3 regions of the Lysinibacillus sp. FSL L8-0312 genome follow, and region 1 is predicted to be linked to each of the others. Evidence: riboswitches for the same ligand, from Rfam matches in the RefSeq annotation. Region 1 holds a riboswitch; each other region holds the start of a gene.
The links. A riboswitch is a leader RNA that binds a small molecule or an ion and turns the genes downstream of it on or off. The one in region 1 is predicted to bind S-adenosylmethionine.

Region 1 (10,091 bases):
TGTTGTCCTTTAAATCCCATATCTATATTTAGCAATGTTATCCTTCGCATTTAAAATCGAAAGTATCGGGTCACTTGTAGGCTTTTCAAATGGCTGCTTAAACAGGTTATGAGGCATAGTATGTAAATGGCTAGCTTCTTTATTGTCATGGCTTTGTTTAGTTTCCATCAGGAGTACTCTTTGTCCATTTGGTTTAACAAGATATTGACGCACATAGCCATTTTCGTGTCTGACTTCAATTTTCGGTTTGTTCTTTTTGGCGTCTTCCTCTTCACTGCCATCCACATATTTGAGTAAATCCAATAGGTTTTCTGTTTTAATAGGTTGATTGACCTTAGCTGGTAAATAGTATGATGTATTTCGGGGTTGAATTTGCATAGATGACTCTCCTCCAATTAGTTTCTGTAAAAAATAGACTGTATAGTAAACTATTTTACATGTAGTGATGCTATAAATTCAATACATAGTAGAAAAGGAAGCTTGAGATATAACTCTCAGCTTCCTTTTTCATTCGTAAATGAAGTGACATGACACACTATTTTATTGTATGACTTTTTCCTGTGCTTCTTTTTTAATAAAACGTAACGCATGGAAGTGCTCTAATTGAGCCACTAAATTACCGATAAGGATAAAGCTACCGCCAATCACTAATTTCACTGTTAAACTTTCACCAATAAACATCATGGCAAACATGGCTGCAAAAATTGGTTCTAATGAAAAAATAAGTCCTGTATGTGTAGCAGAAGTATACTGTTGTGCAACAGTTTGGCCAACAAAGCAAAATGCACTACAAATGATACCGAGCCCTAAAATAGCCAGCCAGGATGACATTGAATTTGGCAATGTCGGTGTTTCAAATATAAATGTTAAGACAAGGGCATAGATACCAGCAAAGCCGAGCTGATAAATTCCGTATGAAATGGATTCAACATTTCGTGTAAATGAGCTATTCAGTAGTAAATAAATGGAATAGCATAGTGCTGCAATGGCTACTAATAAATCCCCTTTATGGAAGGTGAATGAGCCATGTGCTGTTAAGACTGTAATACCAATCATCGTGCAAATGACCGCAAAGCTAACGGCTCTCGATGGTAATTTTTTTTCAATGAAACTGCTGAAAATCGGCACTAATACTACGGTTAGGCTTAAAATAAAGCCTGCATTTGAGGCAGAAGTAGACTGTAAACCAAATAAACTTAACGCGAACACAATGAATAATAAAAATCCTTGAATAGCCGCATATTTTAATGTTTTACCATTTACTTTGATCATCCGTTTATAAAAAATAAGTCCTGCTACGAAAAATGCAATGATACAACGCAATGCCACCACATTATAAACTGCCAATGTTTCAAGCCCCATGACCATAAAGGTATAAGATAGTCCCCAAAACATTGTGACAATAACCATCAATACATTTGCTTTTCCTTGGATACTCATTATGTTCACCTACCATCTGTGTACTAAAACAGTTTTTATACTAAAATTTACTATATATCTTGTATTGTGATTAGTAAAACGAATGTTTATAATGAATAGGATTAAAAAAATTCATGTATATAGAGGGATGACGAATGAGCTTAGTTAAATATGAGATTTTAACAAAGGTGGCAGAGGTAGCAAGCTTTACAAAAGCAGCGGATGCACTAGGACTAACGCAGTCTGCTGTGAGCCATGCCGTGTCTAGTTTAGAAAAAGAATTTGGCTTTGCTCTCATTCATCGAAGTCGTGCAGGTGTAACACTGACGAGTGAGGGGCAGACCATGCTAAGGGCGATGCGTCAGGTTCTGGATGCCCAGGAATTATTGCAGCAGGAAGCGGCCCATATACTGGGTGTAACACGCGGAAAAGTTCGAATTGGCGTTATTTCAAGTATTTCCTCGAATTGGATGCCAGAAATTGTTCGTATTATGGATCATCAATTTCCAGGGATACAAGTAGAGTTACGAGAGGGAGATTATTACGAAATTGAACAATGGCTGCTAAGTGGGGAAGTCGAGGTAGGATTCTTGAATGGTCAAAAATCAGAGCAATATCAATTTATGGAATTACAACAAGACCCTTTATTATGTATTGTTTCGGATAAAAGCCCTTTATTTCATAAGACAGAAATTGATATTGTTGACCTAGAAGATATGCCTTTTATCATGACTTCCTATAAAGGGACAAATGATGTAAAGGTACTGTTGGAGCAATATCATGTAAAGCCCCATATTCGCTTTGAGCTTTCTGAGGAGGTAGGGATTCTTTCAATGATTTCCCATCATTTAGGCATTAGTATTTTGCCTCAATTGGTCATTCAACATTTACCATCAACGTTAAAAGCAATCCCGCTAAAGCAAGGAGGCTACCGTACCATTGGAATTGCGATGAAGCACCATGCTTCCCCTGTTACCAAGAAATTTGCGGAAATATTAAGTGCTTGGTTAAAAGAGCAAAATAGTACGCTATGATTGTGGCTATTGAAGCACATCCTTACATTACGTTAAAATAGTATTTGTATATATTGTAGAAAATAGGTGAGTGTATGGGGACATTACAAGGCAAAACCGTACTCATTACAAGTGGGGGAACACTTGAAAAATGGGATCGTGTACGAGGGCACACGAATTTATCAAAAGGGACAATGGGCTGTTATTTAGCAGAGGCCGCATTGGCTAAGGGTGCGAATGTAATATATATGCATGGCTACTTTGCACAGCTTCCAGCAAATCACGACAAAATGACATTGGTAAAATTTGAAGGTATTGAGGATTTAGGAGAAAAGGTACGTCATGCGGTTCAGCTACAACAAGTCGATATTGTTATTATGGCTGCTGCTGGCTCCGATTGGGTTATTGACAAGGTTTATGATCAATCCGGTAATTTAATGGAGGAAGCGGGGAAAATGCCTTCTGACGAACCACCTATTATCCATTTTAAAAAGGCACCAAAAGTATTAGGGCAAATCAAGGGCTGGCAACCGAATGTAACGCTAGTGGGCTTTAAGCTAGAAGCTACAAATGATGAGGATTTTTTACTCGCTCGTGCAAGACTGCGTATGGAAGCCGCGCATGCTCAATTTATGGTTGCAAATAGCTCGCAGTCTTTATATGGCGGGGATGAGCCTCATTGGATCGTGCCTGCTGAGGGACAACCAATTAAGGTGATGGGCAAGCAACAGACAGCACAAACTTTAATGGAATGTTTGCATAGGGAATAACGTGATGAACTGTGGAGAAGGTCATGCTTCTACACAGTTTTTTTCTTTGCCATTGTGGTTAGATAGACTGACATAGCATACAATACGATAGGATTATGAGTGAATTGTAACAGAGAGGATGCTATTACAAAGTATTCAGCTAGGTTTTCTAATATTTTATATTGACATTCGGATAACAGAATTATAGAATTATTTTCAAGAAACGCAGTACTCTTATCAAGAGAGGTGGAGGGACTTGGCCCCATGAAGCCTCGGCAACCGAGAAGATAGGTGCCAAATCCAACAGATGGTGTCTGAGAGATAGGAGGGGCTATCAATCGGTTTGATGCGTTGGCCTCTTTTGTACAACTAGGAGAATAAAGAGGGGGTGTATCGTATGGCTCAATCGGCAAAGGTAGATGATAAAAAATTAGAGGCAATTGCTAAGGCAATTCAAAATCTTGAATTTGGTGAAGTGAATATTACGATTCAAGATGGTGTGATTGTGCAAATTAATAGGCTTGAAAAGCAGAGATTTCCACAGAAGAAATAATGCTCATTTCAGTTGAACGATGTGAAAAGGCCACTAATAAGCATGGTTTCCATTGCTTACAAGTGGCTCTTTTTTATGGAAATTAGCTATAAAAGCTTTTTGGAATTGGACCGATATGACGACGATGATAGAGAAGGGGTTCTTTTTGAGAATTTGTAATGTCTAGCACTTGCCCAATAAAAATAGTATGATCGCCTGCATCTATTTGCTGAAATGATTTACATTGTAAAATAGCTGCTGTATCATGTAAAATCGGTAGCCCAAAAGTAGAAGTAGACCATTTAGCTTGAGCAAAGCGATCCGGGACTTTACTTGCAAATAATGTACATAAATGCTCTTGATTACTCGCTAAAATATTGACAGCGAATTTTTCCGCACCCATAAAGTAAGAATGGAGCTGAGATTTTTTATCAAGTGACCATAAAATAAGTAGTGGGTCAATGGAAACAGATGCAAAAGAATTGACTGTTAAGCCAATTGGATTCGTTTCATGACATGCTGTCACAACCGTTACACCTGTAGGATAGTTACCTAATGCCAATTTAAAAGCAGCTACTTGATCTGTCATTCAAATCACCTCTTTATAGTTAGTCATAAATTAGTTAACGGAGTTAGTAGGTAAATTGCACTTTTTTTCATACCATATAGTAACTCCTTTTCTTAAGTAAATTTTAAATCAATTAAACATCCAGGTAAAGCTAATGGGGGAAAGAAAGGGGAATTGCCATGACTTTATATTTTGATCATCTGGTACATCAAGTAGAATCACCAGAAAATATAAAGGTTTTCTTCAATAAACGAAATGTCCGTACAGTGAACGGTGGTCAACACACGATGTGGGGGACTTATAATACGCTAAGCTATTTTGGCTTAAGCTATATTGAACAAATCGCTATTTATGATCGTGATTTATTTGAGCAAGCGGCTCTGTACCCTTATTCCCTACATTATACGTTTAAACGTGATCGTGAGCGCCAAGGATTTTCACGAATTGCCTTACGCACCAAAAATATTGAAGACGAGGGTCAACGATTGCGTGCATTGGGCTTTGAAGTATATGGTCCCGATGCTTGTAGCCGAACAAGACCAGATGGCACGACACTAGAATGGAAGCTATTGCATTTTGGCATGCCCAATCTTTCATTGGATTTTCCATTCTTAATTGAATGGGCAGATGAAGATGAGGAACGTTTGGCACAATTAAAAGCTAGTGGTGCAATCGATGAAAACCAAGCCATCACAATGGAATCTATTCAGTTTTTTGTCAAGGATGTGGAGGAGACGGTTCAGCTTTGGCAGAAGGTATTGCAGCTACCCGATTCTGAGCAGCATGAGCAATTTGTGTCACTACAGCTACCAAATATGCGCTTGGATTTTTATGAGGAGGCGGCAGCATCTGCCATGACGCTAGGGCATTTAAAGGAAGGACCCATCGGTGTAACATTGAAAGATCCACACCGAACAAAGGAAACATTAGTTTGTCCAGGTGCTTTTTATTGGATTAATAGATAAATTAAAAATCCACTTCAATTGTTGAAGTGGATTTTTATGTGCAAACATGTCAAAAAGCGGATTGAGCACTATTCATCTACCTCATCCACTTTCAATTTTGGAGCTTATAATTTTACAACATTTGATGCCTGGGGTCCTCGATTGCCTTCCACAACATCAAATGACACCTTCTGACCTTCTTCAAGTGTACGGAAGCCTTCCTCCTGGATGCCCGTAAAATGTACAAATACATCTTCTCCATCATCACATTCAATAAAGCCATAACCCTTTTCATTATTGAACCACTTTACGATCCCCTGTTGCATAAGCATTCGCCTCCAATGCGCTTGAATGTAAAATAAAGTTAACTAAGTTGTGCTATCATTGAGAAAATGTGAAAAATTGCATTTTCTCTTAGAACATACATGAATTGAACAAAGATGTCAATTGATTGTCGAAATGCTTGTGTATCTGGCTTTCTTTTTTTTCACAATTAAGACTATAATGGAAATGAACAACATAGAAAGTAGGATGCCAAATGACAACGAAAAATCAACCATTATCAGATTTAGAAATCGCTAGTCAAGCAGTAATCAAACCGATTACGGAAATTGCCAATGCTGCGGGTATTCCAGAGGATGCTCTTGAGCAGTATGGACGCTACAAAGCAAAAATTGATCCTTTAAAAATTACAGCTCAGGGTGAGGACGCAAAGGTTGTGCTAGTTTCAGCTATTAGTCCGACACCAGCAGGTGAAGGGAAGTCGACGGTTACTGTAGGACTAGCAGATGCTCTTCATCAATTAAATAAGAAAGTAATGGTCGCTTTACGGGAACCTTCATTGGGTCCAGTTATGGGCGTAAAAGGCGGGGCAACTGGCGGCGGCTACGCACAGGTTGTACCAATGGAGGATATTAATTTACATTTCACTGGTGACCTTCATGCGATTACAACAGCCAACAATGCTTTATCCGCATTCATTGATAATCATATCCATCAAGGAAATGCATTAAACATTGATCCACGACGCATTATTTGGAAGCGTGTGATGGACTTAAATGATCGTGCCCTTCGTAAAGTGGTTGTGGGATTAGGTGGCCCTGTTCAGGGCATGCCGCGCGAGGACGGCTTTGATATTACAGTGGCCTCCGAAATTATGGCGGTGTTCTGTTTAGCGACAAGTATTGAGGATTTACGTGAACGCATAGCTAGCATTGTGGTTGGCTATACATTTGAGCGTGAGCCTGTCTTTGTACGTGATTTACAAGTAGAAGGTGCCTTAACATTATTATTGAAAGATGCCTTCAAGCCAAACTTAGTTCAAACATTAGAAGGAACACCAGCTATTATACATGGTGGTCCATTTGCGAATATTGCCCACGGCTGTAATTCCATTATGGCGACACAAACTGCTCGCAAGCTAGCGGACATTGTCGTAACAGAAGCGGGCTTCGGCTCCGATTTAGGTGCTGAAAAATTTATGAATATTAAAGCACGTAAAGCGGGCTTTAAACCAAGTGCAGTCGTTATCGTAGCAACGATTCGTGCCTTAAAAATGCATGGTGGTGTACCGAAAACGGCACTTGTTGACGAAAATGTGAATGCCCTGCTACAAGGAATTGAAAACTTAGCTAAGCATGTTGATACGGTACGTACATTTGGTGTTGAACCGATTATTGCGTTAAATCGTTTTATTACAGACTCAGAGGCGGAGCTAGAGGCTGTTCTGAACTGGTGTCAGGAAAATCAAGTACGTATTGCCCGTACAAATGTCTGGGAAGAGGGCGGGAAAGGCGGATTAGCGCTAGCTGAACAAGTATTAGCTGTGCTTGAAGAAGAAAACAACTTCTCTCCTTTATATGATGTAACGGAGTCCATTGAAGAAAAAGTGCGTACGATTGTGCAAAAGGTATATGGCGGAAAAGATGTACAATTCACTGATCAAGCCAAAAAACAAATTGCTCAAATCGAAAAATTTGGCTGGGACTCTCTGCCAGTTTGTATGGCGAAAACACAGTATTCTTTATCCGACCAACCAAGTTTACTCGGTCGACCAGAAGGCTTTACGATCACAATTCGTGAAGTTATTCCAAAGCTTGGTGCAGGCTTCCTAGTTTGTCTGACAGGCGATATTATGACCATGCCAGGACTACCTAAAACTCCAGCTGCCCTTCGCATGAATGTTGATAATGAAGGCCATGCGGTAGGATTATTCTAATATCTTCTTTAAAGCTGCCCAACTTAAATGGGCAGCTTTTTTTAATGGATAAAGGGGAAAACTTGGTTCCTAGATGATCTCTGCATAATTTGGAAGAGAGCTACTATTTATTTTCCGCACGACTCATCGTCTATCTATAATTCAAGCATGGCATAAATGTGAAATTTTAGTTGATTTCTTCATCTACTACATGATTGAAAATTCATAAAAGTTAATTTTTTTAAAAGATTTTAAGATTCTAGTGAAAACTAGGATCTTTTTTATGTTGCAAAAAAATCATGAGAACTTTCCTTATATAAATGTGTTTGGTATTTTTTATTAATAGTTCTCTGATTTTGGAAAGATAGAGCGGATTTTTACAACGCAGATTAATTGTCAAATGAATTTTTATTTAAAAAATACATTGAATTTTCTTTTTCTTTTAAATATAATTTACTTAATTCTAATTCGGAACACTGTTCCGATAATAGGAACACGGAGGGATGCAGTCTTGAAAATCGCAACAGATATTGGCGGTACTTTTACCGACTTAGTTTTCACAGATGAAAAAGGAAATCTTCATTTTGATAAGGGACATACAACACCTGGTCACTTTGAGGATGGCATATTAAATGTATTAGGACGACATGTTACAGAAGAATCTCTGATTGAATCATTTATTCATGGTTCAACGGTTATTATCAATACATTAACGGAAAGAAAAGGGGGCGTAGTTGGGTTAATTACAACTAAAGGCTTCCGTGACGTCATAGAAATTGCACGTGGGAATCGACCGGACTTATATAACTTTAAATATAAAAAGCCACAACCATTTGTAGAACGTTACTTACGACAGGAAATGGATGAACGCATCGATTTTAAAGGAAATATTATGAAAGCGCTTAACACCGAAGAAGTCGATGAAATCGTTCGTAAATTTAAAAAATTGGGTGTTGAGGCGATTGCCATTTCATTCATTCACGGCTATAAAAACCCTATTCATGAACAACAGCTAAAAGAGGAAATTTTAAAAATTTGGCCTGAGGTGTATATCACACTTTCAAGTGAAACCATTAAAGAATATCGTGAGTATGAAAGAACGAATACAACGGTGTTGAATTCTTATGTAAAGCCGATTGCCCATGCCTATTTAAAAAGCTTAAAAGAAAAATTAAGTACGATCGGTATTACAGACCATTTAAAAATTATGCAATCAAATGGTGGGACGACAAGCTTTGATAAAGCAATGGAGCTACCGATCAATTTAGTGGAATCTGGTCCTGTTGCGGGGATGTTTGGGGCAGCCAAATTAGGGCAGCTACTCAATGAATCGAATATTATTGCGTTCGATGTTGGTGGGACGACGGCAAAATGCTCCCTTATTACAGATGGCAAAGTAAATGTGACAACAGATTACTATATCGAAAGAAATGAAAAATTTGCGGGTTATCCAATTAAAACGCCTGTAGTGGATATTGTTGAAATCGGTAATGGCGGTGGCTCCATCGCACGTGTGGATCCATTTGGCTCGTTAAAGGTTGGTCCAGATTCTGCTGGTGCAAACCCAGGGCCAGTGGCATATGGCTTAGGCAATACACAGCCGACGATTACCGATGCAAATGTGTATTTAGGAAGATTATCATTAGAAAACTTTGATAATCCAGTATCCATTGACAAAGTAGAGGAGGCTCTTGTGGAAGCCATTGCGAAACCGTTTAATGTAACGGCAGAAGAAGCGGCTCAAGGTATTTTAGATATTGCGAACTCTAATATGTTAAATGCACTGAAGTTGATTTCGATTCGTAAAGGCTATGATCCAGAAGACTTCACAATGGTAGCATTCGGTGGTGGTGGCCCACTACATGCGATTAACCTAGCAGAAGAATTAGGTATGAAAAAAGTGATTATTCCATATGGTTCTTCCGTCTTTTCAGCATTAGGTATGATGATGACAGAATACCGACAAGATTATATTCAAACAAGTTTAATGGGCTTTGATGCCAACCATCTTGCGGCAATTCAAGAAAATATTGATCAGGCGATTGCCAATGCCTATGCGGATGCCCCTTTATCAAAGGATCATTATTATTTTGAGATTAATTATGATTTACGATACAAAGGACAAGAGCATGCAGTGAAATTGAACGCATCGACTAGCACGATTACAGAAGAGGGGCTACGCGAATTAGCGGAGGCTTTCCATGTTAAACATAAACAAGAGTTTTCATTTGATTTACCAGCTACGCCCATTGAGTTAGTCAATTTACATCTTACAATCTACGGAAAAGATGAGGCAGTTCAGTTTAAGGAACTAGACTTCTCACAGGTCGACGCTTCCACATGTATCAAAGCACAGCGTAATTTATATGTGAAGGGAACAGGTTGGGTAGAGGTCAATGTCTACGATCAACAAAAGCTCGTACCAGGTTATGTCATTGCAGGTCCTGCTATTGTGGAAAATCCAACATCTACGGTCGTAATCAATGACAAGCAATCCATTGAAATTGATAAATATGGCAATTTGATTGTAGAGATGGAGGGGAAATAAAACATGAAAAAAGACGTTTTTGCAGTAGAAATTATTCAAGATTCATTGCTAGCCATAGGGGACGAAATGTTTGTGGCTCTAGCACGTTCATCCATGAGCCCAGTTATTTATGAAGTATTAG
Region 2 (10,091 bases), 2.0 Mb from region 1:
TCATTAGTTCAAACACATCTGGTATTAGTATTGATGCTATGGCAGAGGGACGTTCAGATGATTTTAAAAAGCATTTCCTTGGCACACACTTTTTCAACCCACCTCGCTATTTAAAATTACTAGAGGTGATTCCTGCTAATACAACTGCTCCTGAAGTAGTTAGTTTCATGAAAACATTTGGGGAAGATGTGCTTGGTAAAGGTGTTGTACTGGCGAAGGACACACCAAACTTTATTGCAAACCGCATTGGAACATATGGTTTACTGATCACATTACAGGAAATGTTAAAAGGTGGTTATTCAGTTGGTGAAGTAGACTCTGTAACAGGTCCACTTATTGGTCGTCCAAAATCTGCAACTTTCCGTACACTAGACGTTGTTGGTTTAGATACATTTATTCATGTAGCAAAAAATGTTTACGACCAAACAACAGGTGAGGAACAGCAAGTATTTGCAGTACCCGAGTTTTTACAAAAAATGGTTGAAAACGGCTGGTTAGGTGCAAAATCGGGTCAAGGTTTCTTCTTAAAACAAGGAAAAGAGATACTTGAGATTGATCCAACAACATTATCGTATAGTCCAGCGAAAAAGTTAAAAACAGCTTCTATTGAAATGGCGAAACAAACACGTGGGTTAGCTAATAAAGTGAAGGCATTAACCTATGCAAAGGATCGTACAGGTGAGTTATTGTGGGGGATCTTTGCTCCAACATTAATTTACTCAGCACAGCTACACGGTGAAATTGCAGATGATGTTGTAGCCATTGATAATGCTATGAAATGGGGCTTCGGCTGGCAACAAGGACCATTTGAAATTTGGGATGCTATTGGTGTACAAGAATCTGTAGCAAAAATGGAGGCTGAAGGTCGAGAAGTCCCTGCATTTGTCAAAGAGATGTTAGCGAATGGCTTTGAGACATTTTATTCTGAATTAGATGGCGATTTAGCTTACTATGATGGTTCGCAATATGTGAAAGTTCCAGTCAATGAAAAAGAGATTAACTTAAAGCGCTATAAGAAAAAGCATGGCGTTATTAAATCAAACACAGGTGCTAGTTTAATAGATTTAGGTGATGGAGTTGCACTGCTTGAGTTCCATTCACAATCGAACGCAATCGGTTTAGATATTATCCAAATGATTAACTTTGCGGTTGATGAAGTAGAGGCTAACTATAAGGGCTTAGTAATCGGCAATCAAGGGAAAAACTTCTGTGTAGGTGCAAATCTAGGGATGATTTTAGTAGAAGCACAGGATGATAATATTTTTGAGCTAGATTTCGTGATTAAGGCATTCCAAGATGCTATGCAAAAAATCAAATATTCACGTAAGCCTGTTGTGGCAGCACCTTTTGCCATGACATTGGGTGGAGGAGCAGAGGTTTGCTTACCAGCTGCACATATTCAAGCAACGATGGAAACGTATATGGGCTTAGTGGAAGTTGGCGTTGGTTTAATTCCAGGCGGCGGTGGTAATAAAGCGCTTTATCAAAAATTCCTAAAGGGCTTACCGAACGGCGTAGATGTAGACTATCAACATATTGCTAATAAAGTATTTGAAACAATTGCAATGGCGAAGGTTTCAACTTCTGGTGAGGAAGCACGTGAAAATAACTTCTTAAACTTTGCAGATGGTATTTCTGTTAACCCAGACCATCAATTATATGATGCGAAGCAAGCTGCATTAGCGCTTTACGAAGCGGGCTATCAACCACCTGTACCAACAAAAGTGCCAGTGGTCGGTGCATCAGGCTACGGAACATTACTCATCGGTGCGCAAGGCATGTTTGAGTCAGGCTTTATTAGCGAACATGATTTAAAAATTGCTAAAAAATTAGCTTATGTCATTGCGGGTGGTAAGGTTCCGTACGGTACATTAGTTGACGAACAGTATCTATTGAACTTAGAGCGTGAGGCTTTCCTTAGCCTTGTTGCTGATCCACTTTCTCAGCAAAGAATGCAACACATGCTGTTAAAAGGTAAACCACTTCGTAACTAATTGACAAAATAGATCAATCTTGCATATGAAACAAAGGGGGATTAATACGATGCGTGAAGCCGTTATTGTAGCAGGAGCACGAACTCCAATTGGAAAAGCAAAAAAAGGTTCTTTAGCAACAGTAAGACCAGATGATTTTGGTGCTGTTGTAGTCAAAGAAACATTGAAAAGAGCGGGCTATGAAGGACCGATTGATGATTTAATTTTAGGCTGTGCGATGCCTGAAGCAGAGCAAGGGATGAATGTAGCACGTAGTATTGGGGCACTAGCAGGATTACCAGATACAACTCCTGCGCTAACGATTAATAGATTTTGTTCATCAGGTTTACAGGCAATTGCGTATGCAGCAGAGCGAATTATGCTAGGTCATTCAAAGGTGATTCTAGCTGGCGGTGTCGAGTCTATGAGTATGGTGCCGATGGTGGGGAATACACCACGCTTAAATCCGACATTAGCTGAAACGGCTCCGCAATATTATATGGGTATGGGACATACGGCTGAGGAAGTGGCTCGCCAGTACAATGTTAGTCGTGAAGATCAAGATGCTTTTGCAGTTCGCTCGCATGTTCTTGCTGAAAAGGCGATTAAAGAAGGCAAATTCAATGATGAAATTGTACCAATCGAAGTGGAACAGCATTACGTAGACGATCACAATAAACCACAAGTAAAAAAATTTACATTTAGTATGGATGAAGGTGTACGACCAGGTACATCAGTTGAAGGCTTAGCAAAATTGCGTCCAGCTTTCCATGTAAAGGGCAGTGTAACGGCTGGTAATGCCTCTCAAACTTCTGATGGTGCAGCAACTGTACTAGTGATGGATCGTGAGGAGGCCGAACAGCAAGGACTGACACCAATGGCAAAATTCCTAGGCTTTGCAGTTGGTGGTGTGCCTCCTGAAGTAATGGGAATTGGTCCGATTGTGGCAGTACCTAAAGCGTTAGAAATTGCAGGTTTATCCATAGATGACATTGATTTATGGGAAATCAATGAAGCATTTGCTTCTCAATCATTACAGGTAGTACGTCATTTAGGCATCGACCAAGAAAAAGTCAATGTCAATGGTGGAGCAATTGCATTAGGTCACCCTCTAGGTGCTACAGGAGCTATTTTAACGTTAAAGCTTATTCATGAATTGAAGCGTCAAGGGAAGAAATATGGCGTGGTGACAATGTGTATTGGCGGCGGCATGGGTGCTGCTGGTGTATTTGAAATTTTATAAAATTTTCTAGATCAGCTTGAGGTGTACGGTTTACGGTTGCCTCCGAACATGTTCACATCAAGCTTTTCTATACATGTTCATTTGGGGATTAAACAATCAAAATAGATATATTGGGAGGAATTTATCATGACTGAAAAAACAACTGATTTCATTAAAGGCGGCGGATTTCTAATTGAAGATGTGGAATTAAATCGTGTATTTACACCAGAAGATTTCACTGACGAGCATAAGATGATTGCTAAAACAACAGAGGAATATGTAGCAAATGAAGTTTTACCAGTAGTTGAAAATTTAGAGCACCATGAATTTGAGCATTCAGTGCGTCTCCTAAAAAGTGCAGGCGAATTAGGTTTGCTTGGAGCAGATGTGCCAGAAGAATATGAAGGGCTTGGACTAGACAAAGTTTCTTCAGCTTTAATTGCTGAGAAAATGTCTGTTGCAGGTGGTTTTTCCATCACACATGGTGCACATGTTGGGATTGGTTCACTACCAATCGTTCTATTTGGTAATGAAGATCAAAAGAAAAAATATTTACCTAAGCTTGCTTCAGGTGAATTAATCGCAGCATATGCATTAACAGAGCCAGGCTCAGGTTCAGATGCTCTAGGGGCAAAAACGACTGCGAAATTAAATGAGGCAGGCACACATTATATTTTAAATGGTGAGAAGCAATGGATTACAAATGCAGGCTTTGCTGACGTATTTGTTGTTTATGCAAAAATTGATGGTGATAAATTCTCTGCCTTTATCGTAGAACGTGCCTACAATGGCGTTTCAGTAGGCCCGGAAGAGAAGAAAATGGGGATTAAATCATCGTCAACTCGTACATTAGTATTAGAAGATGCGGAAGTACCTGTAGAAAATCTATTAGGTGAAATTGGTCGTGGGCATGTCATTGCCTTCAACATTTTAAATATTGGTCGTTATAAGCTTGGTGTGGGCACAATTGGTGGCTCTAAACGTGCATTGGAGTTAGCTATCCAGTATACAAACCAACGTCAGCAATTTAAAACAAAGCTTTCTGATTTCAATCTAACAAAAGAGAAATTGTCAACAATGGCTTCTCAATTGTACGCGTCCGAATCATTAAACTATCGTACTGTTGGTCTATTTGAGGATCGTTTAAGCCAGTTAAGCCTTGAAGAGCAAAAGCAAGGAAAAGTAATTGCAGGTGCTATTGCTGAGTATGCAATTGAATGCTCTATTGCGAAAGTATTTGGGTCGGAAACATTAGATTATATTGCAGATGAAGCCGTACAATTACATGGCGGTTATGGCTTTATGGCTGAATATGAGGTAGAGCGTATTTACCGTGATTCTCGTATTAATCGAATTTTTGAAGGTACAAATGAAATTAACCGCATGATTGTCCCTGGCACATTTATGAAAAAGGCGCTAAAAGGCGAACTTCCTTTATTACAAGTTGCTCAAAATTTACAGCAAGAGCTGCTAATGTTAATGCCAGAAGACATCGGTACAGAGCCACTAGCACAAGAAAAATATTTAGTGAAAAATGCTAAGAAGATTGCTGTATTAGCTGCAGGCTTAGCAGCACAACGCTTTGGTGCGAAGCTTGATCAGGAGCAAGAGGTATTAGTGAATATTGCCAATATCGCTAACCAATTATTTGCAATGGAGTCAGCTGTCTTACGTACAGAAAAGGCAATTGCTCGTGATGGCGCTGAAAAAGCACAGCAGAAATTGCTATACACGCAAATCTTCTGCCAAGAAGCATTCACAGAAATCGAAAAGGAAGCAAAAGACACAATTCTTGCTTCAGCAGATGGCGATGCAGCACGTATGACATTATCTGCACTTCGTAAATTAACACGCAATAATCCTTATAACTTAATTGCGAAGAAACGTGAAGCTTCTGTTAAACTAATCGAAGCTGAAAAATATATTGTTTAATAGCATACACTTTCACTTAGCTATCTGTAAGAGGATAGCTAGGTTTTTTTATGAGAGATGGATAGAAGCGTGAAACTGACGGATAGAACAGCTAGATTGACGGATAAAATGGAGAAAGTGATGAATAGAACAGCAAAACGGATGGATAGGCTTACGAAAATGAGAGAAGTTCCACCATTCGAAACAATTATGATGGTATACTACAGAAAAAGACAGTAGAGGAGCATTTTAATGACGATTCAATTTATCCATTATCCGAAATGTACGACATGTAAAAAAGCACAAAAGTGGTTAAATGATCATGAGGTTTCCTATGAAGAGGTACACATTGTAGAGCAATCGCCAACAAAGGATGAAATAAAAGCCATTTGGCAAGCCAGTGGACTGCCTTTGAAGAAATTTTTTAATACATCGGGTATGAAATATCGTGAGCTTGGTTTAAAGGACAAGCTAGCGGAAATGACTGAAGATGAGCAGCTGGAGCTACTTGCTTCTGATGGGATGTTAATCAAACGTCCAATCGTAACGGATGGCCAAAAAGTAACGCTAGGGTTTAAAGAATCAGATTTTGAGCAAACTTGGAAATAGCCGTATTTAAACAGGATCGAACGACTCTTCTAACCGAGATAAAGTCACCGGCAGATGTCACAAATTTTTAACAGAGATGTATTTCAAGTAACTTGAAAAAATTGTGGACTGCAATTAAGCTCGCACGTAATTGAATCTTGTTTTTATAGGAGAAGTATGGCACACTGAAAGTGAATATATTACATATTTATGGAGGGGTTTTTTGCATGAGCACACCTAAAGACTTACGTTATTCTGAAGAACATGAATGGGTAAAAACAGAAGATGGAAAAGTACGTATTGGTATTACTCACTTCGCACAATCTGAATTAGGAGATATCGTTTTCGTTGAGCTTCCACAAGTTGGCGACGAAATCAAAACAGATGATCCATTCGGTAGCGTAGAATCAGTTAAAACTGTTTCTGAATTGTATGCACCAATCTCAGGTACTGTAGTTGAAGTAAATGCAGATTTAGAAGATAGCCCAGAATTCGTTAATGAATCACCATATGAAAAAGCATGGATGATCGTTGTGGAGCCTGCTGATGCATCAGAAGTTGAAAAACTAATGACAGCAGAGCAATACGAAGAAATGATCGCTGAATAAGACAAGCTATAATCGAAAAACGTCGGAAACTACCGGCGTTTTTTGTTATATAATGACTTATAATGGGGATGTCTAAATGGAGGTGGCGTAATGTTCGAGGGAAAATGCTTAATAGTAGAAGGACGCTCAGATAAGCTACAAATTGAGCCAATTTTAAATGAGAATGTTACAATACTATGTACGAATGGTACAATTGGTGTGCATCAATTAGAAGAGCTGCTCGATCCCTATGAGAGCTGTGAGCTATTTACTTTTTTTGATGCAGATACTTCAGGCGATAAGCTGCGTGCATTAATGGACAGACATTATCCAGAGGCAGAGCATTTACGTACAATGCCAACCTATAAGGAAGTAGAGACGACACCAAGAAAAGTGTTAGCGATGATATTACTGCGTGCACATTTTTCAATCCATAATGAATATATTTTGTAAGGTTGAGTGAGGAAATGGAAGAATGGTCAAAAGAGCAGTGGGAAACGGCTAAACAGTCGGGACAGAAAGCTGCATTTTATTTATATACACCGATGTGTGGAACGTGTGCAGTGGCATCTAAAATGATGGCCATTATTGAACAATTACTGCCACAGCTACCAATAGGTAAAGCGAATATAAATTTTTTAGAGCATGTTGCTGTTGAGCATCAAATTGAAAGTGTTCCGTGTTTACTTGTTAGTGATGGCGGAAAAGTGACAGATAAGATTTATGCTTTTCAATCCGTACCATTTTTATACGAATTGTTAAAAAAATCAATTGACTGAACTTTACTAGCGTGGTAAAGTATCAAATATATTACTAAAACATTAAATATATCGAACTCTTATAAAGAGTGGCGGAGGGAAGTGCCCTATGAAGCCCGGCAACCATCACAAAGTGAAAAGGTGCCAAATCACTCAAAGATTTTTCTTTGAAAGATGAGAGAACGGTTTAACGTTATTATACGTGACCCCTTCTACTTGTCTGTGAGTGAAGGGGTTTTCTATATGAGAAAAGGAGTATTCGCTATGATCCAGCTTCAAAATATTACGAAGAAGTACAAAACAGCAAATGGCGAATTAACGGCAGTCAAAGACGTCAACCTTACCATCAATAAAGGTGAAATTTTTGGCATTATCGGCTATAGTGGCGCTGGTAAGAGTACCATGATTCGTTTATTAAACGGTTTAGAGAAACCGACAACAGGAACAGTAACGGTGAACAGTCAAGAATTTTCATCGATTAAAGGGCAAAAGCTTAGAGCAGCTAGACAAAAGGTAAGTATGATTTTCCAACATTTCAATTTACTTTGGTCTAGAACAGTTGCCGAAAATATTGCATTTCCTCTAGAAATAGCAGGTGTTTCAAAGGCTCAACGTGAAGCACGAGTAAAGGAATTAATTGCACTTGTTGGTCTAGAGGGACGTGACAGGGCATATCCATCCCAGCTTTCTGGTGGACAAAAGCAGCGTGTAGGGATTGCCCGTGCACTAGCGAATAATCCAGAGGTTTTACTATGTGATGAGGCGACTTCCGCACTCGATCCTGAAACGACGGATGCCATTCTTGATTTACTCGTTGATATCAATGAACGTTTAGGCTTAACAATCGTTTTGATTACCCATGAAATGCATGTCATCCGCAAAATTTGTCATCGTGTAGCGGTCATGGAGGCAGGCGAAATAGTGGAACGTGGTGAGGTATTGCAAGTTTTCCAAGCACCACAAGCGGCTATTACTAAAAAATTCGTATCTCAGATTACGGATACAAAGGAAACACAGGATACGGTGGCACAAATCAAAACAAATTATCCAACTGGACAACTTGTCAAACTGATTTTTGTTGGTGAAAAGACCGAGCAGCCGGTTATCTCACATCTTGTGAAACAATTTGATGTAGAAGTAAGCATTGTTCATGGTAATATTTCGCAAACGAAAAACGGTGCATACGGTACACTGATTGTGCAAATTGATGGCTCGAAAACAAATGTGGCTGAAGCCCTTCGTTATTTAAATACAGTCGAAGTACAAACGGAGGTGATCGCAAATGCTAACTAATCTTTTTCCAAACGTAGACTGGGAAAATATGTGGCAAGCTATGTATGAAACATTGTACATGACGGCAATTTCTACAGTTGTCACATTTATTCTTGGGTTAGTCATTGGGATCGTTCTATTTTTAACAAGCCCTAATCAGCTATGGGCTAATAAAATGGTTAACTTTTTAACGGGTTCAATCGTTAATATTTTCCGCTCCATCCCATTTATCGTGTTAATTATTTTATTAATTCCATTTACGAAATTCTTACTTGGTACGATTCGGGGAGCAAATGCGGCATTACCTGCTCTAATTATTGGTGCAGCCCCGTTCTACGCTCGTATGGTATTGATTGCGTTACGTGAAATAGATAAAGGTGTCATTGAAGCAGCCCGTTCAATGGGGGCAAAAACATCCACAATTATTTGGAAAGTACTGATCCCTGAATCTTTACCAGCACTAATTTCAGGAATTACTGTAACGGCTGTTGCCCTCGTTGGTTATACTGCAATGGCAGGGATTATCGGTGCAGGTGGTCTTGGTAACTTAGCTTTCCTAGACGGCTTCCAACGAAATCGCCAAGATGTGACATTAATGGCAACTATTTTGATCTTAGTAGTTGTATTTATCATTCAATGGATTGGTGATCTCATAACGGTGAAGATCGATAAACGTTAGTAAGACTAAAAGAGGTTAATCCGGTTCTAACCGCTAACATATTTGAAACAAATAAAAGGGAGTGTCATAAATGAAAAAGTTATTAGCAGGATTATTTTTATCTATACTTGTACTAGCATTAGCAGCTTGTGGTACAGATAAAAAAGAAGATGCCAATTCAGCATCTGATCAAACAGATAGTAAAGACAATGTAACATTAAAAGTAGGTGCTTCTAATACACCACACGCAGTCATCCTAGATAAAGCAAAACCAATTTTAGCTAAAGAAGGCATCGACCTTGAAATTGAAACTTATACAGATTATGTTCTTCCAAACCAAGATCTAGATTCAAAAACACTTGATGCAAACTACTTCCAACATATTCCATACTTGGAGTTACAAATTAAAGATAATGGCTATGATTTCGTGAATGCTGGTGGCGTTCATATTGAACCAATCGGTATTTACTCAAAAAAATATAAAACTTTAGAAGATCTGCCTGAAGGCGCAACAATCTTACTTTCTAACTCAGTATCAGACCACGGTCGTATGCTATCATTACTGGAAGCTAAAGGCTTAATTAAATTAAAAGAAGGTATTGATAAAACGGCAGCAGAAATAAAGGATATTGAAGAAAATCCTAAAAACTTTAAATTCGATGCGAATACTGCACCAGAAATGCTTGTACAAATGTATGAAAATGATGAGGGCGATGCAGTACTTATCAACTCTAACTTTGCGATCGATAATGGTTTAAATCCAATCGAAGATGCTATTTCTCTTGAAGACAAAGAATCTCCATATGTGAATATCATCGCAGTACGTGCAGGCGACGAAACAAGACCAGAAATTAAAAAATTATTAGAAGTATTAACTTCTAAAGAAATCCAAGACTTCATTTTAGAAGAATGGAAAGGTGCAGTAGTACCAGTACAATAATTCAAAGGGTAAGTGAGTGATCTAACTCACTTACTTTTTTATTAGCCCCCTCAAGTATTGCTCATTAATGATACTTGAGGGGGTTATTTTTATTGCAATTATTAAAAAATGTTGATTTACCAATAATTAATATAATTTAGTGTTGATTTTTTTAGAGTTAGAAAGTAATTCTGAAATTATTT
Region 3 (10,091 bases), 2.4 Mb from region 1:
ATCGTTAATGGTAAAAGAACAACAGCTAGAATGGTTAGCACAACAAAAGGTAGCTGCGATAAAAATAAGTGAAGCTCCACAAAGAAGCCGACACCGGTAGATATAACTGTAAACCCAATATGTAGACCGTACATAATATAAAAGCCGACAGGTCTTCGTATGTTGCCAATAAAAAATGCTGTGAAAATAGATAGATACACATAGCCATATAAGATGGTCATGACAATATTGATGGCCATTTCAAAGCTGATCCACATATAAACTAAACCGCTTTTCGAATTCATGGAAAATCGATAGAAAATAAAATAAAGCATTAAAAACGTAATGCCAATCGAGATTTCGATATAAGATGATTTCCTAAAAATGAAGAAAAACGGTAGGAAACAAAAAATAATCCATAAATATACACTGAGCATTGGACTATTCGGAATAATACTATGCCATTTCCTCAACATAATCTCACGCTCTTTCCTACTTTTCCCTTATTATAACAAGAAAATTTAATTTATGCCTGCACACGCTTTAGACAAAACCCATCCTTTTACATAAAACAGCCATCTCGTTTGCAGAGATGGCTGTTTTCAACTAAGCGGCAATACTGCCTCTTGCTTTGCGTTTTATGATTTCATTTACTTCTTTAAACGATACAAATTTGCCTTGATCTTCATCATATAACTTGTAACGTAATGATTCTAAACTTGTACGTAACGTAATCGTTGTTGCCATGTGTAAAGGCGGCGTTTCATTATGTGCTTTTTCAAGATTATAGTTAGGTACTCGAGGAGCTAAGTGATGGACATGGTGGAAACCAATATTCCCTGTAACCCATTGTAAAATCTTTGGCAATTTATAATACGAGCTACCTTCCACTGCGGCTTTAACATAATCCCATTCTGATTCATGTTCAAAATAAGAATCTTCATATGTGTGCTGAATATAAAACAGCCAAATTCCTAAAGAACCAGCAATAAATAAGGTAACGCCTTGGACTAATAAAAATGCTTGCCAGCCCATGAAGAAAATTAAAGCAGCACAAATTCCGACCATAACGATATTCGTTAAAATTGTGTTCAAGCGTTCTTTCTTTCTTGCATCCTTACGATTAAAACGATTTAAGATAAGCACCATATATAATGGTCCTAACCCAAACATAACGAATGGGTTACGATAAAAGCGATACCATAATCGTTGTCCCTTTGAAGCTTGCATATATTCTTCCACTGTCATCATATCAATATCACCAATACCACGCTTGTCTAGGTTTGAGCTTGTTGCATGGTGAATTGTATGTTCACGTTTCCATTTTTCATATGGGAATGATGTTAGCACTCCAGTAAAAAATCCAACCCAGTCGTTTGCCTTTTTACTTTTGAAAAATGATCCGTGTGTGCAATCGTGAAAAATAATAAAAGTTCGTACGACAAACCCCGCTGAAATGGCACTTAAGCCAACTGTTAGCCAAGGTGAAACATCTACTAATAAGTAACCAGCCACCCACAATGCAATTAACGGTACAAGTGTATTTATCATTTGAAAAACACTTTTACCCGTATTAGATTTAGCAAATGGCGCTACATCTTGGCGTAACTTTTTTGTTTTTTCTTTAATAGTTGCCATCCTTTACTCCCTCGTTTCTTTTTTTCTTATGACCTCATCATAAAACAAGAGTACAAGTCAGTAACAGACGCAAACATCATAAAAAGGATATGACATTTGTCATATCCTTTTTATGATGTTGGTCCATTCAAATGCAACTGATAGAACACAAGGTCTAGCCATTGTTCAAATTTATAGCCTGCATTTTTAATTGTACCTGCATATTCAAAACCTAATTTTTCATGTACTTTAATGCTAGCAATGTTTTCTCCATCAATGCCAGCAACGAGTGTTTTGACACCCCGCTCCTCTGCAATCGCTATAAGCTTATGCATGAGCTTCGTTGCAATTCCCTTTTGATAATGCTCATTATGCACGTAGACGGAATGCTCCATTGTATATTGATAACCAGGGTAAGGACGGAATTGACTATAAGTAGCAAAGCCAGCAACAATCCCATTTTCCACAAATACAAGCAGTGGATTGCCGAATGCTTGCTGCTCCTTATACCATCGCATTTTTTCATCTAAAGTTTGTATATCATATCGGTAGACAGCCTTACTTGTTAAAATAATATCATTATAGATGTCTAAAACCTCAGGTATATCTTTTTCTTCCATGAATCGAATCATCCTGCTCACTTCCTTAATGAAATTGTCCTCACACTCTTCAATGATTCAATGGAATGGATATAGATAGTCAATTCATTGACTATCTATATCCTCCTATTTTACGCCTTAAACATTGAAGTAGCGAGCATCGGGATGAGCAAAAACAATCGCTGAAACAGATGCTTCAGGCTCCATCATAAAACCTTCTGTAAGGTGAACGCCAATATCCTCAGGCTTTAATAAGCCGAATAGTTTTTCCTGATCCTCCAAGTTAGGACACGCAGGATAACCGAAAGAAAAACGTTGCCCTTGATATTTAGCTGCAAAACGATCTCTCATTGTAAAATCAGTGGCATCTGGGAAGCCCCATTGGTCACGTATTTCTTGATGCATACGTTCAGCAAAGCCCTCTGCTAATTCTAGTGCAGTCGATTGCAGTGCATGGCTTTCAAGGAATTTGCCAGCCTCTTTTAACTGACGAGCTGTTGCCATAACCCCTTGCCCTGCTGTTACCACCATGAGCGCAATATAATCCATTTCTCCACTCTCTACCGTTTTTAAGAAATCGGCAAGACATAAAAATGGTTCTACTTGCTGGCGCGGGAAAGTAAAACGTTCAATTTCTGTTTTACTATCGGCAGGATCATAAACAACGACATCATCCCCATCCGCTTGAGCAGGGAAAAATTGATATAAACCTGAAGGCTTTAATAAATCACTTTTTAAATAATCATCTACTAAATCCTTTAGTTCTGTTGCTCGTGAATCACCGGCATCTAGCAATTGCTGAACCTGCCCTTTCAAGCCTAAATGATGTCCCAGCAATGTACGCATATTGACGTATGGATATAAATGCGATACTGCATAGTCTTTCTTCACATGACGACGTAAATCAGCTGGTAAAAATACTGACGCTCCCTTTACAGTACGTACTGGCTTTATTGTTATCTCTTTAGCTGGACGTGCAGCTCTTTTTACATCTGCCTCTAGACGTTTTTGACGAGATTCCTGGATTTCAGCTAAGAAATTCGCACGCGTTTCCTTACCCATTAATAGATTTGCTTGCTCTAATCCCTGCATAGCATCCTTTGAATAAATAACTGGACCATTGTATTCATCTGCAATTTTTGTTTCTGTAAAGCGTCGAGAAAGTGCAGCTCCACCAACTAAAATCGGTACATCAATGCCAGCCTCTTTGAAATCCTGAGCAGTAATGACCATCTGTTGCGCTGATTTTACCAGTAAGCCTGATAGCCCGATAAAATCTGGTTTTTCCTTGCGAATCGCTTCAATCAATTGTGCTGGTGTTACTTTAATGCCTAAATCGACAACCTTATAGCCATTATTACTTAAAATAATATCAACAAGGTTTTTCCCAATATCGTGCACATCTCCTTTAACGGTAGCCAAAACCATTTTCCCTTTTCCAGCACTCTCTTCATCCTTTTCCATGAATTGCTCTAAATGGGCAACAGCAGCCTTCATCACGCCTGCTGATTGTAAAACCTCCGCTACAATGAGTTGGTTATCATTAAACAATCGACCTACCTCAGCCATACCAGCCATTAAAGGACCATTAATAATATCAAGTGGCGCCTCAAAGATTTCGCGTGCAGCATCTAAATCCTCAATCAGCCCTTCTTTTGTACCTTCTAAAATATAATAAGCTAAACGACCTTCAACCGTTTTTGGTATATCCGCTTCGGTTTTTTCTTTCTTTTTATCACGATAAAAGTCTGTGAATACTGCTAATGTTTCATCATTCGTATTAAACAGTAAGTCATTTGCAAGTTTAATTTCTGCCTCTGGAATGGATGCATAACGTTCTAGTTTCTCTGTATTGACAATGGCATAATCTAAGCCGGCCTGTGTACAATGATAAAGATACACAGCATTCAGTACTTCACGGCCAACTGGTGGTAAGCCAAATGAAATATTACTTACACCCAGTACAGTTAATGTCTGTGGCATCTTTTCTTTGATTAGTCGAATTCCTTCAATTGTTTCTAGAGCCGATCCAATATACTGCTCATCACCAGTCCCTACAGGGAACATCAACGGGTCGAAAATGATATCCTCCGGTGCAAGTCCCCATTTTTCAGTTAATAATTTATAGGAACGTTCGGCAATTTCAAGCTTGCGATGACGATCAACGGCCATTCCTATTTCATCAATGGTTCCAACTACCAATGAGGCTCCATACTTCTTTACGAGTGGCATTACTGCATCAAATCGTTCTTCACCATCTTCTAGATTTATAGAGTTAATGATGGCTTTTCCTTGAGAAAATTTTAATGCTTCCTCAATGACCTTTTCATCTGTCGAGTCGATTACAAGAGGAACCTTAACCTTTTTCACAACCTCCTGCATAAAACCACGCATATCAGCTAATTCATCACGATCAGGGTTGGCTAAACAAATATCAATAACGTGTGCACCATTTTTTACTTGCGCACGTGCAATTTCTGCAGCTTCTTCAAACTTCCCATCAATGATTAAATTCTTAAATTTACGAGAGCCTATAACATTCGTTCTTTCACCAATAAATAATGGACGCATAGAATCGTCATACAATAATGGTTCGATTCCTGATACCGCATGACCATGTGTTTTCTCTGGTATTTGGCGTGGTTTTTCATCTTTTAAAACCTCACGGATAGCTGTGATATGAGCTGGAGTCGTCCCACAACATCCACCTACAATATTAAGCCAGCCCTTTTCTGCAAAGCCTTTTAATTTTTGTGATAAAGATTCTGGTGATTCATGATAGCAACCTTCTTCATCCGGCAAGCCTGCATTCGGATAACAGCTAATATAGCCTGTGGAAAGCTCTGCTAATGAACGAATATGATCCGTCATAAACTCTGGTCCAGTCGCACAGTTTAAGCCAACGGATAGTGGTTTAATATGTTCAATAGAAATATAAAAAGCATCAATCGTTTGCCCTGCGAGTGTTGTACCCATCGGTTCAATTGTTCCTGAAATCATGACGGGTAGTTCTTTGCCAGTTGCCGCGAAAGCACGTGCTACACCTAGAGTACCTGCTTTTACGTTTAACATATCCTGACTAGTTTCTAGTAAAAGGACGTCTGCTCCTGCCTCAATTAACGCCTTCGCCTGTACATAAAAGTTTTCCTCTAGCTCATCAAATGTAATACCGCCAGTTACGGATAATGTTTTTGTTGTTGGACCCATTGCGCCAGCAACAAAGCGTGGCCAATCTGATGTTGAAAAGTTATCCACTGCTTGACGAGCAATTTCGACGGCACGTTTATTAATTTCTTCCGCTTTTGCGCCAAGATCATATTCATTTAACACAAGAGGTGTCCCGCCAAAAGTATTCGTACAAATAATATCTGCGCCTGCCTCTAAATATTTATGGTGAATTTCCTTAATTACATCAGGTCTAGTAAGCACAAGATTTTCATTACAGCCATCAAGCTCCTCCCCGCCAAAATCCTCAGCGGATAAGTTTTCGTTTTGTAGCATTGTTCCCATTGCGCCATCAAGAATTAAAATACGTTTCTCTAGTTGCTTTTCAATCAAGTGCTTAGCCATGTATACTTACCCCTTTTTTCTGTTCATCCAATTGCTCAATATATTTCATCAACTCTAATGTCACATCATAACGTAAAAATGGAGTGATAAGGTAAATGCCATTGAAATACTGTGCAGCCACCTCAACTAATTCCTTCGCAATGGCAATCCCCTCAAATGTTGCACGTTCTTTATCTTCACCACAGGCCTTCATTCTTGCTAAGGCATCTTCAGATAATTTTATGCCTGGCACCTCATGATGTAAGAATTCAGCACTTTTATAACTTGTAACGGGCATAATACCAATATAAATAGGTGCTTGCAAATGCTTGGTTGCCTCATAAATTTCCACAATTTTTTCCTTCGTATATACTGGCTGTGAAATAAAGTAGTCTGCTCCATACTCAATTTTCTTCTCTAAGCGTGCCACAGCACGATCTAATACACGGACATTTGGATTAAATGCAGCAGCTACTGAAAAATTTGCTTTTTTACGAAGTGGTTTACCTGAGAAGGAAATGCCTTGATTTAACTGCTTAATTAATTGGATCAGCTCCATTGATGAGACATCATAAACACTTGTGGCACCTGGGAAGTCCCCAACTTTTGTTGGATCACCAGTAACAGCTAACACATCATGAATTCCTAATGCATTTAACCCCATTAAATGTGATTGCAGACCGATTAAATTACGATCTCGGCATGTAATATGTGTTAGAGGACGTACACCATTAGTACTCTTCAACAATGCACCCATAGCAATATTGCTAATACGTGGAGAAGCCAGAGAATTGTCTGCCATCATGACGACATCTGCTCCTGCATCATACAATTGTTTTGCCCCTTCCAGAAAACCATCAATTTCCAGATGTCTAGGTGTATCTAGCTCTACAATGACAGAGCGTTCGCGCTTTACTTTTTCATGAAGAGGTTCATACTTCGTTGGCTCTGCTTCACGAACAATTTGAATCTTCTCGGGTTTGGCATACTTTTCATGAACTGGTGATAACTCTTCTAAATACTTCTTCGCTGCTGCTATATGCTTCGGTGTCGTACCACAACAGCCCCCAATTAAGCGTACCCCTTGATCACGTAATTCTACAGCCGCTCGACCAAAATATTCAGCTTCTGACTCATAAACGACACGTCCATCTTCTAAGTCAAGGAGTGAAGCATTCGGATAAGCCGACATAAATGCCTTATCAGGAAGTTCTACACCTTCAAACGCCTGAATAGTATGGTGTGGACCTAGACGACAATTGACACCCACAATATCCGCACCAAGTTTTTCTAGCTCATGCAGGGCGTTATTTAAAGACATACCGTTTTGTAAAACACCAGGTTCGTGCATGGAAACTTGCGCAATAATCGGTAATTTTGTCTTTGTCCGTAGCATCTTTAAGGTAGCTGTTAATTCTTCAAAATCATAATAGGTTTCGAGTAAAAGGCCGTCTGGATTCCCAGCAAGTAAAACACTCGCTTGCTCCTCAATAGTTGCTAAGATTTCATCTAACGTTGCATCACTTTTACGAATACCACGAATACCACCAATTGTCCCTAAGACAAACTGACCTCCATCTGCCGCAGCTCGCTTTGCGATTGTAATCGCTGCTTCATTAAATTGTTGGACACGCGATTCTAATCCATAGCGAGCTAATTTAATGGCATTTGCACCATACGTATTCGTTTGGATGATATCAGCACCAGCTGCAATATATTCTCTATGAATCTTTTCAATTAACTCAGGTTTCTGTACATTCATTTCCTCATGACAATACTCCAAACCATAGCCATAAAGTACTGTGCCTATTGCGCCATCTGCCGTCAATACATGCGTTTTTAACCTTTCAAGCAATCTCATTAAACTAGCCTCTCTTCCTATATCTCTGTATAATAAAAAGCCTTCTTTTATAAAAAAAAGAAGGCTTTAATGACTCATCATTGTTTTTTCCTTCTCATCTTCGACTCAATGGTCTTCTGGATTTAGCACCTGACAAAAAAGTTGGTTGCTGAAGCTTCAATGGGCCAGTCCCTCTGCTTCTCTTGATAAGAATGTAGTATGAATTTTTTAAATAATTAAAAGAATCATATCGTTTACTGACGAATGAGTCAAGACTATTTCACATAACAAAGATATTTTTCACTTAAAAGCTTAGAAATTGGCTAGTTCCTTTGCAAGCTCCTCACCGATTTTTTTCCCATTTTGAATACAAGCACCAATCCCTACCCCAAAGTATGAACAACCTGCGATGGATAGATTAGGATAGTTTTCTTGTAATTCTTGAACTAAACCTTGTAATGCTTCACGGTGAGCTAGATCATATTTTGGCATTTGATCAATCCATTTTGTGACATTAATAACTGTTGGCTGTTCCTCTATTCCTAGGCTCTTGCGCACATCCTCTAAAGCAACCGCTGCTAATTCTTCGTCAGACATGGCACGGAGTTGCTCATATGCTGGATTGATGCTTTTATAAAAGAGTCGCACAAGTAATTTATGATCTCTTGATGTATGCCTCCATTTACGACTTGTCCAAGTTGCAGCATTACATGTAACGTCAGAATTATGTGAGACAATATAGCCCGTTCCATCTGCTGGCAATCTAGAGTCTGGTACATCAAAACCTAAATAGATCGTAATTGCTGAAGCTGTCGTAAATTGGTCAAAATAACGGTTTAATGATTCATCCTGTAGTAGGCCTTGAACAGCCTCATTCGGCAGTGCTAAAACGACATAATCTGTCTCGATGCTTTCACCATTAGCTAAGGCAATTGAATAGTGGTTTTCTTGCTTTTGAACATTGACAGTTGCGACACCCTTGATGATCTCTACATCAGTTAATGTTTGTTCGAGACGATCAATTAGAGAAGATAAACCGTTTTTGAACGATATAAACTTTTTATTGGCTGCTTTAGCAAATTGCTCACGATTCGCATCAAAGCCTTTTATGATACTTCCATACTCGTTCTTATAGTCAATCAAGTACGGTAAAGTAGAGGCAATCGAAAGCTGGTGTAAATCCCCTGAATAAACACCTGCAAGAACGGGTGCAATTTGATTTTTCACAAGCTCTTCCCCTAAATAATAGGTTAAAAACTCTCCAATTGAACTTTCCTTTGTGAAGTCTTTGTTTGGTAAAGTCAAATCTTTTAATGCATCTTGTTTACCTTGCTCTGTAATCAATGTGCTTTGCTCCAAGGATGCCAAACTCATTGGTATTCCAAAAGTAGAATCTGCCGGAATGGCATGTAATTCATTATTCGTATAAATATAGGAAATACCTGTTTCGTTGTAAACTAGATTCTCCTCAAAATCAAGCTCCTGTACAAGCTCCATAACACCTTTATGACGAGCTACAATCGAGTCAGCACCTGTTTCCATAATAAAACCTTGCTCATGTGTTGAATATAATTTGCCCCCTAAATATGTATTTTTTTCTACAAGCACTAGACGCACATCTACATTATTTTCCTTCACTTGACGTTGTAAATAATGCATTGTGCATAATCCTGTAATACCGCCACCTAATACAACAACTGTTTTCATAGTAACCGCCCCTATTTTTAGTTCTTCCTACAGTATAAACTTATTTTCATTGAAAATTACGTTAAACCCTTTACAAATTTAGCAAAAATAGAGCTACCTCATCTGTGAGATAGCTCTAGCTTAATCATATGGAATTTCCATTTCAAGATTTACAAAAATACACATATTTATAGGTACTATAGTGTTTAATATGTCTAAAAAATACGGAAACATAAACGTTAATTTAGTAGTCTATCCTTTTAGATTTTGGGAAAAGCTTGCTAAGTTTTCTGCTGAATTCGTTACTTCTGTAAATGATGTCCCTAACTCGTTTAATATCCCGACGATTGCTTGTATTTTCGTTGCCATACAGTCGTTTTGATCCTTTGCTTCTGTCATGGCTCCCAATATGCTTGTAAATTGACCTTCAGTTTGTAACATGTTTTCCTCACCTGACGCCACTTCATCTTGAATATTTGCCAGAGAATGCTCTAATTTCTCTGTCCGTTCACTCGTTTTTTTCAATAACAATGCCACCGAAGTAACCGAATCCTTCGTTTGAATAGATAATTTACGCACCTCATCAGCCACTACACTAAAGCCTTTGCCCGCTTCTCCAGCACGCGCCGCTTCAATTGCAGCATTCAATGCCAACAGATTGGTTTGATTAGCAATATTAGTAACAACATTCATGATTGTCTCCATTTCCCTAGACATATCCGATAATTGTTCAATATTTTCTTCTATATCATGAAGTGAATGAATAATATTAAGCATATTTTGTGATTGATTTTTTAAACGTTCACGACCTTCAAGTGCTT

Region 2: it holds a riboswitch for S-adenosylmethionine, as region 1 does, so the genes downstream of both, MHI22_RS11370 (methionine ABC transporter ATP-binding protein) here and MHI22_RS01230 (YezD family protein) in region 1, are expected to answer to the same signal.
Region 3: it holds a riboswitch for S-adenosylmethionine, as region 1 does, so the genes downstream of both, MHI22_RS13290 (bifunctional homocysteine S-methyltransferase/methylenetetrahydrofolate reductase) here and MHI22_RS01230 (YezD family protein) in region 1, are expected to answer to the same signal.

The regions. Positions count from the first base shown of each region.
Region 1 covers NZ_JBBOOV010000001.1:245,383-255,473, forward strand. The annotation lists gene MHI22_RS01210 (hypothetical protein) at 10-378, opposite strand; gene MHI22_RS01215 (DMT family transporter) at 541-1,440, opposite strand; gene MHI22_RS01220 (LysR family transcriptional regulator) at 1,575-2,453, shown strand; gene MHI22_RS01225 (phosphopantothenoylcysteine decarboxylase domain-containing protein) at 2,528-3,202, shown strand; SAM riboswitch class I at 3,413-3,509, shown strand; gene MHI22_RS01230 (YezD family protein) at 3,579-3,734, shown strand; gene MHI22_RS01235 (flavin reductase family protein) at 3,817-4,302, opposite strand; gene MHI22_RS01240 (VOC family protein) at 4,461-5,246, shown strand; gene MHI22_RS01245 (cold-shock protein) at 5,351-5,551, opposite strand; gene MHI22_RS01250 (formate--tetrahydrofolate ligase) at 5,764-7,443, shown strand; gene MHI22_RS01255 (hydantoinase/oxoprolinase family protein) at 7,934-9,970, shown strand; gene MHI22_RS01260 (hydantoinase B/oxoprolinase family protein) at 9,974-10,091, shown strand, end outside.
Region 2 covers NZ_JBBOOV010000001.1:2,244,388-2,254,478, reverse strand. The annotation lists gene MHI22_RS11410 (3-hydroxyacyl-CoA dehydrogenase/enoyl-CoA hydratase family protein) at 1-1,994, shown strand, start outside; gene MHI22_RS11405 (acetyl-CoA C-acetyltransferase) at 2,044-3,216, shown strand; gene MHI22_RS11400 (acyl-CoA dehydrogenase family protein) at 3,343-5,127, shown strand; gene MHI22_RS11395 (hypothetical protein) at 5,185-5,346, shown strand; gene MHI22_RS11390 (arsenate reductase family protein) at 5,359-5,715, shown strand; gene gcvH (glycine cleavage system protein GcvH) at 5,922-6,302, shown strand; gene MHI22_RS11380 (TOPRIM domain-containing protein) at 6,393-6,734, shown strand; gene MHI22_RS11375 (thioredoxin family protein) at 6,749-7,060, shown strand; SAM riboswitch class I at 7,117-7,220, shown strand; gene MHI22_RS11370 (methionine ABC transporter ATP-binding protein) at 7,304-8,332, shown strand; gene MHI22_RS11365 (methionine ABC transporter permease) at 8,322-8,990, shown strand; gene MHI22_RS11360 (MetQ/NlpA family ABC transporter substrate-binding protein) at 9,061-9,909, shown strand.
Region 3 covers NZ_JBBOOV010000001.1:2,623,301-2,633,391, forward strand. The annotation lists gene MHI22_RS13270 (sensor histidine kinase) at 1-455, opposite strand, end outside; gene MHI22_RS13275 (fatty acid desaturase) at 586-1,617, opposite strand; gene MHI22_RS13280 (GNAT family N-acetyltransferase) at 1,728-2,228, opposite strand; gene metH (methionine synthase) at 2,334-5,765, opposite strand; gene MHI22_RS13290 (bifunctional homocysteine S-methyltransferase/methylenetetrahydrofolate reductase) at 5,758-7,605, opposite strand; SAM riboswitch class I at 7,697-7,797, opposite strand; gene MHI22_RS13295 (protoporphyrinogen oxidase) at 7,897-9,291, opposite strand; gene MHI22_RS13300 (globin-coupled sensor protein) at 9,523-10,091, opposite strand, start outside.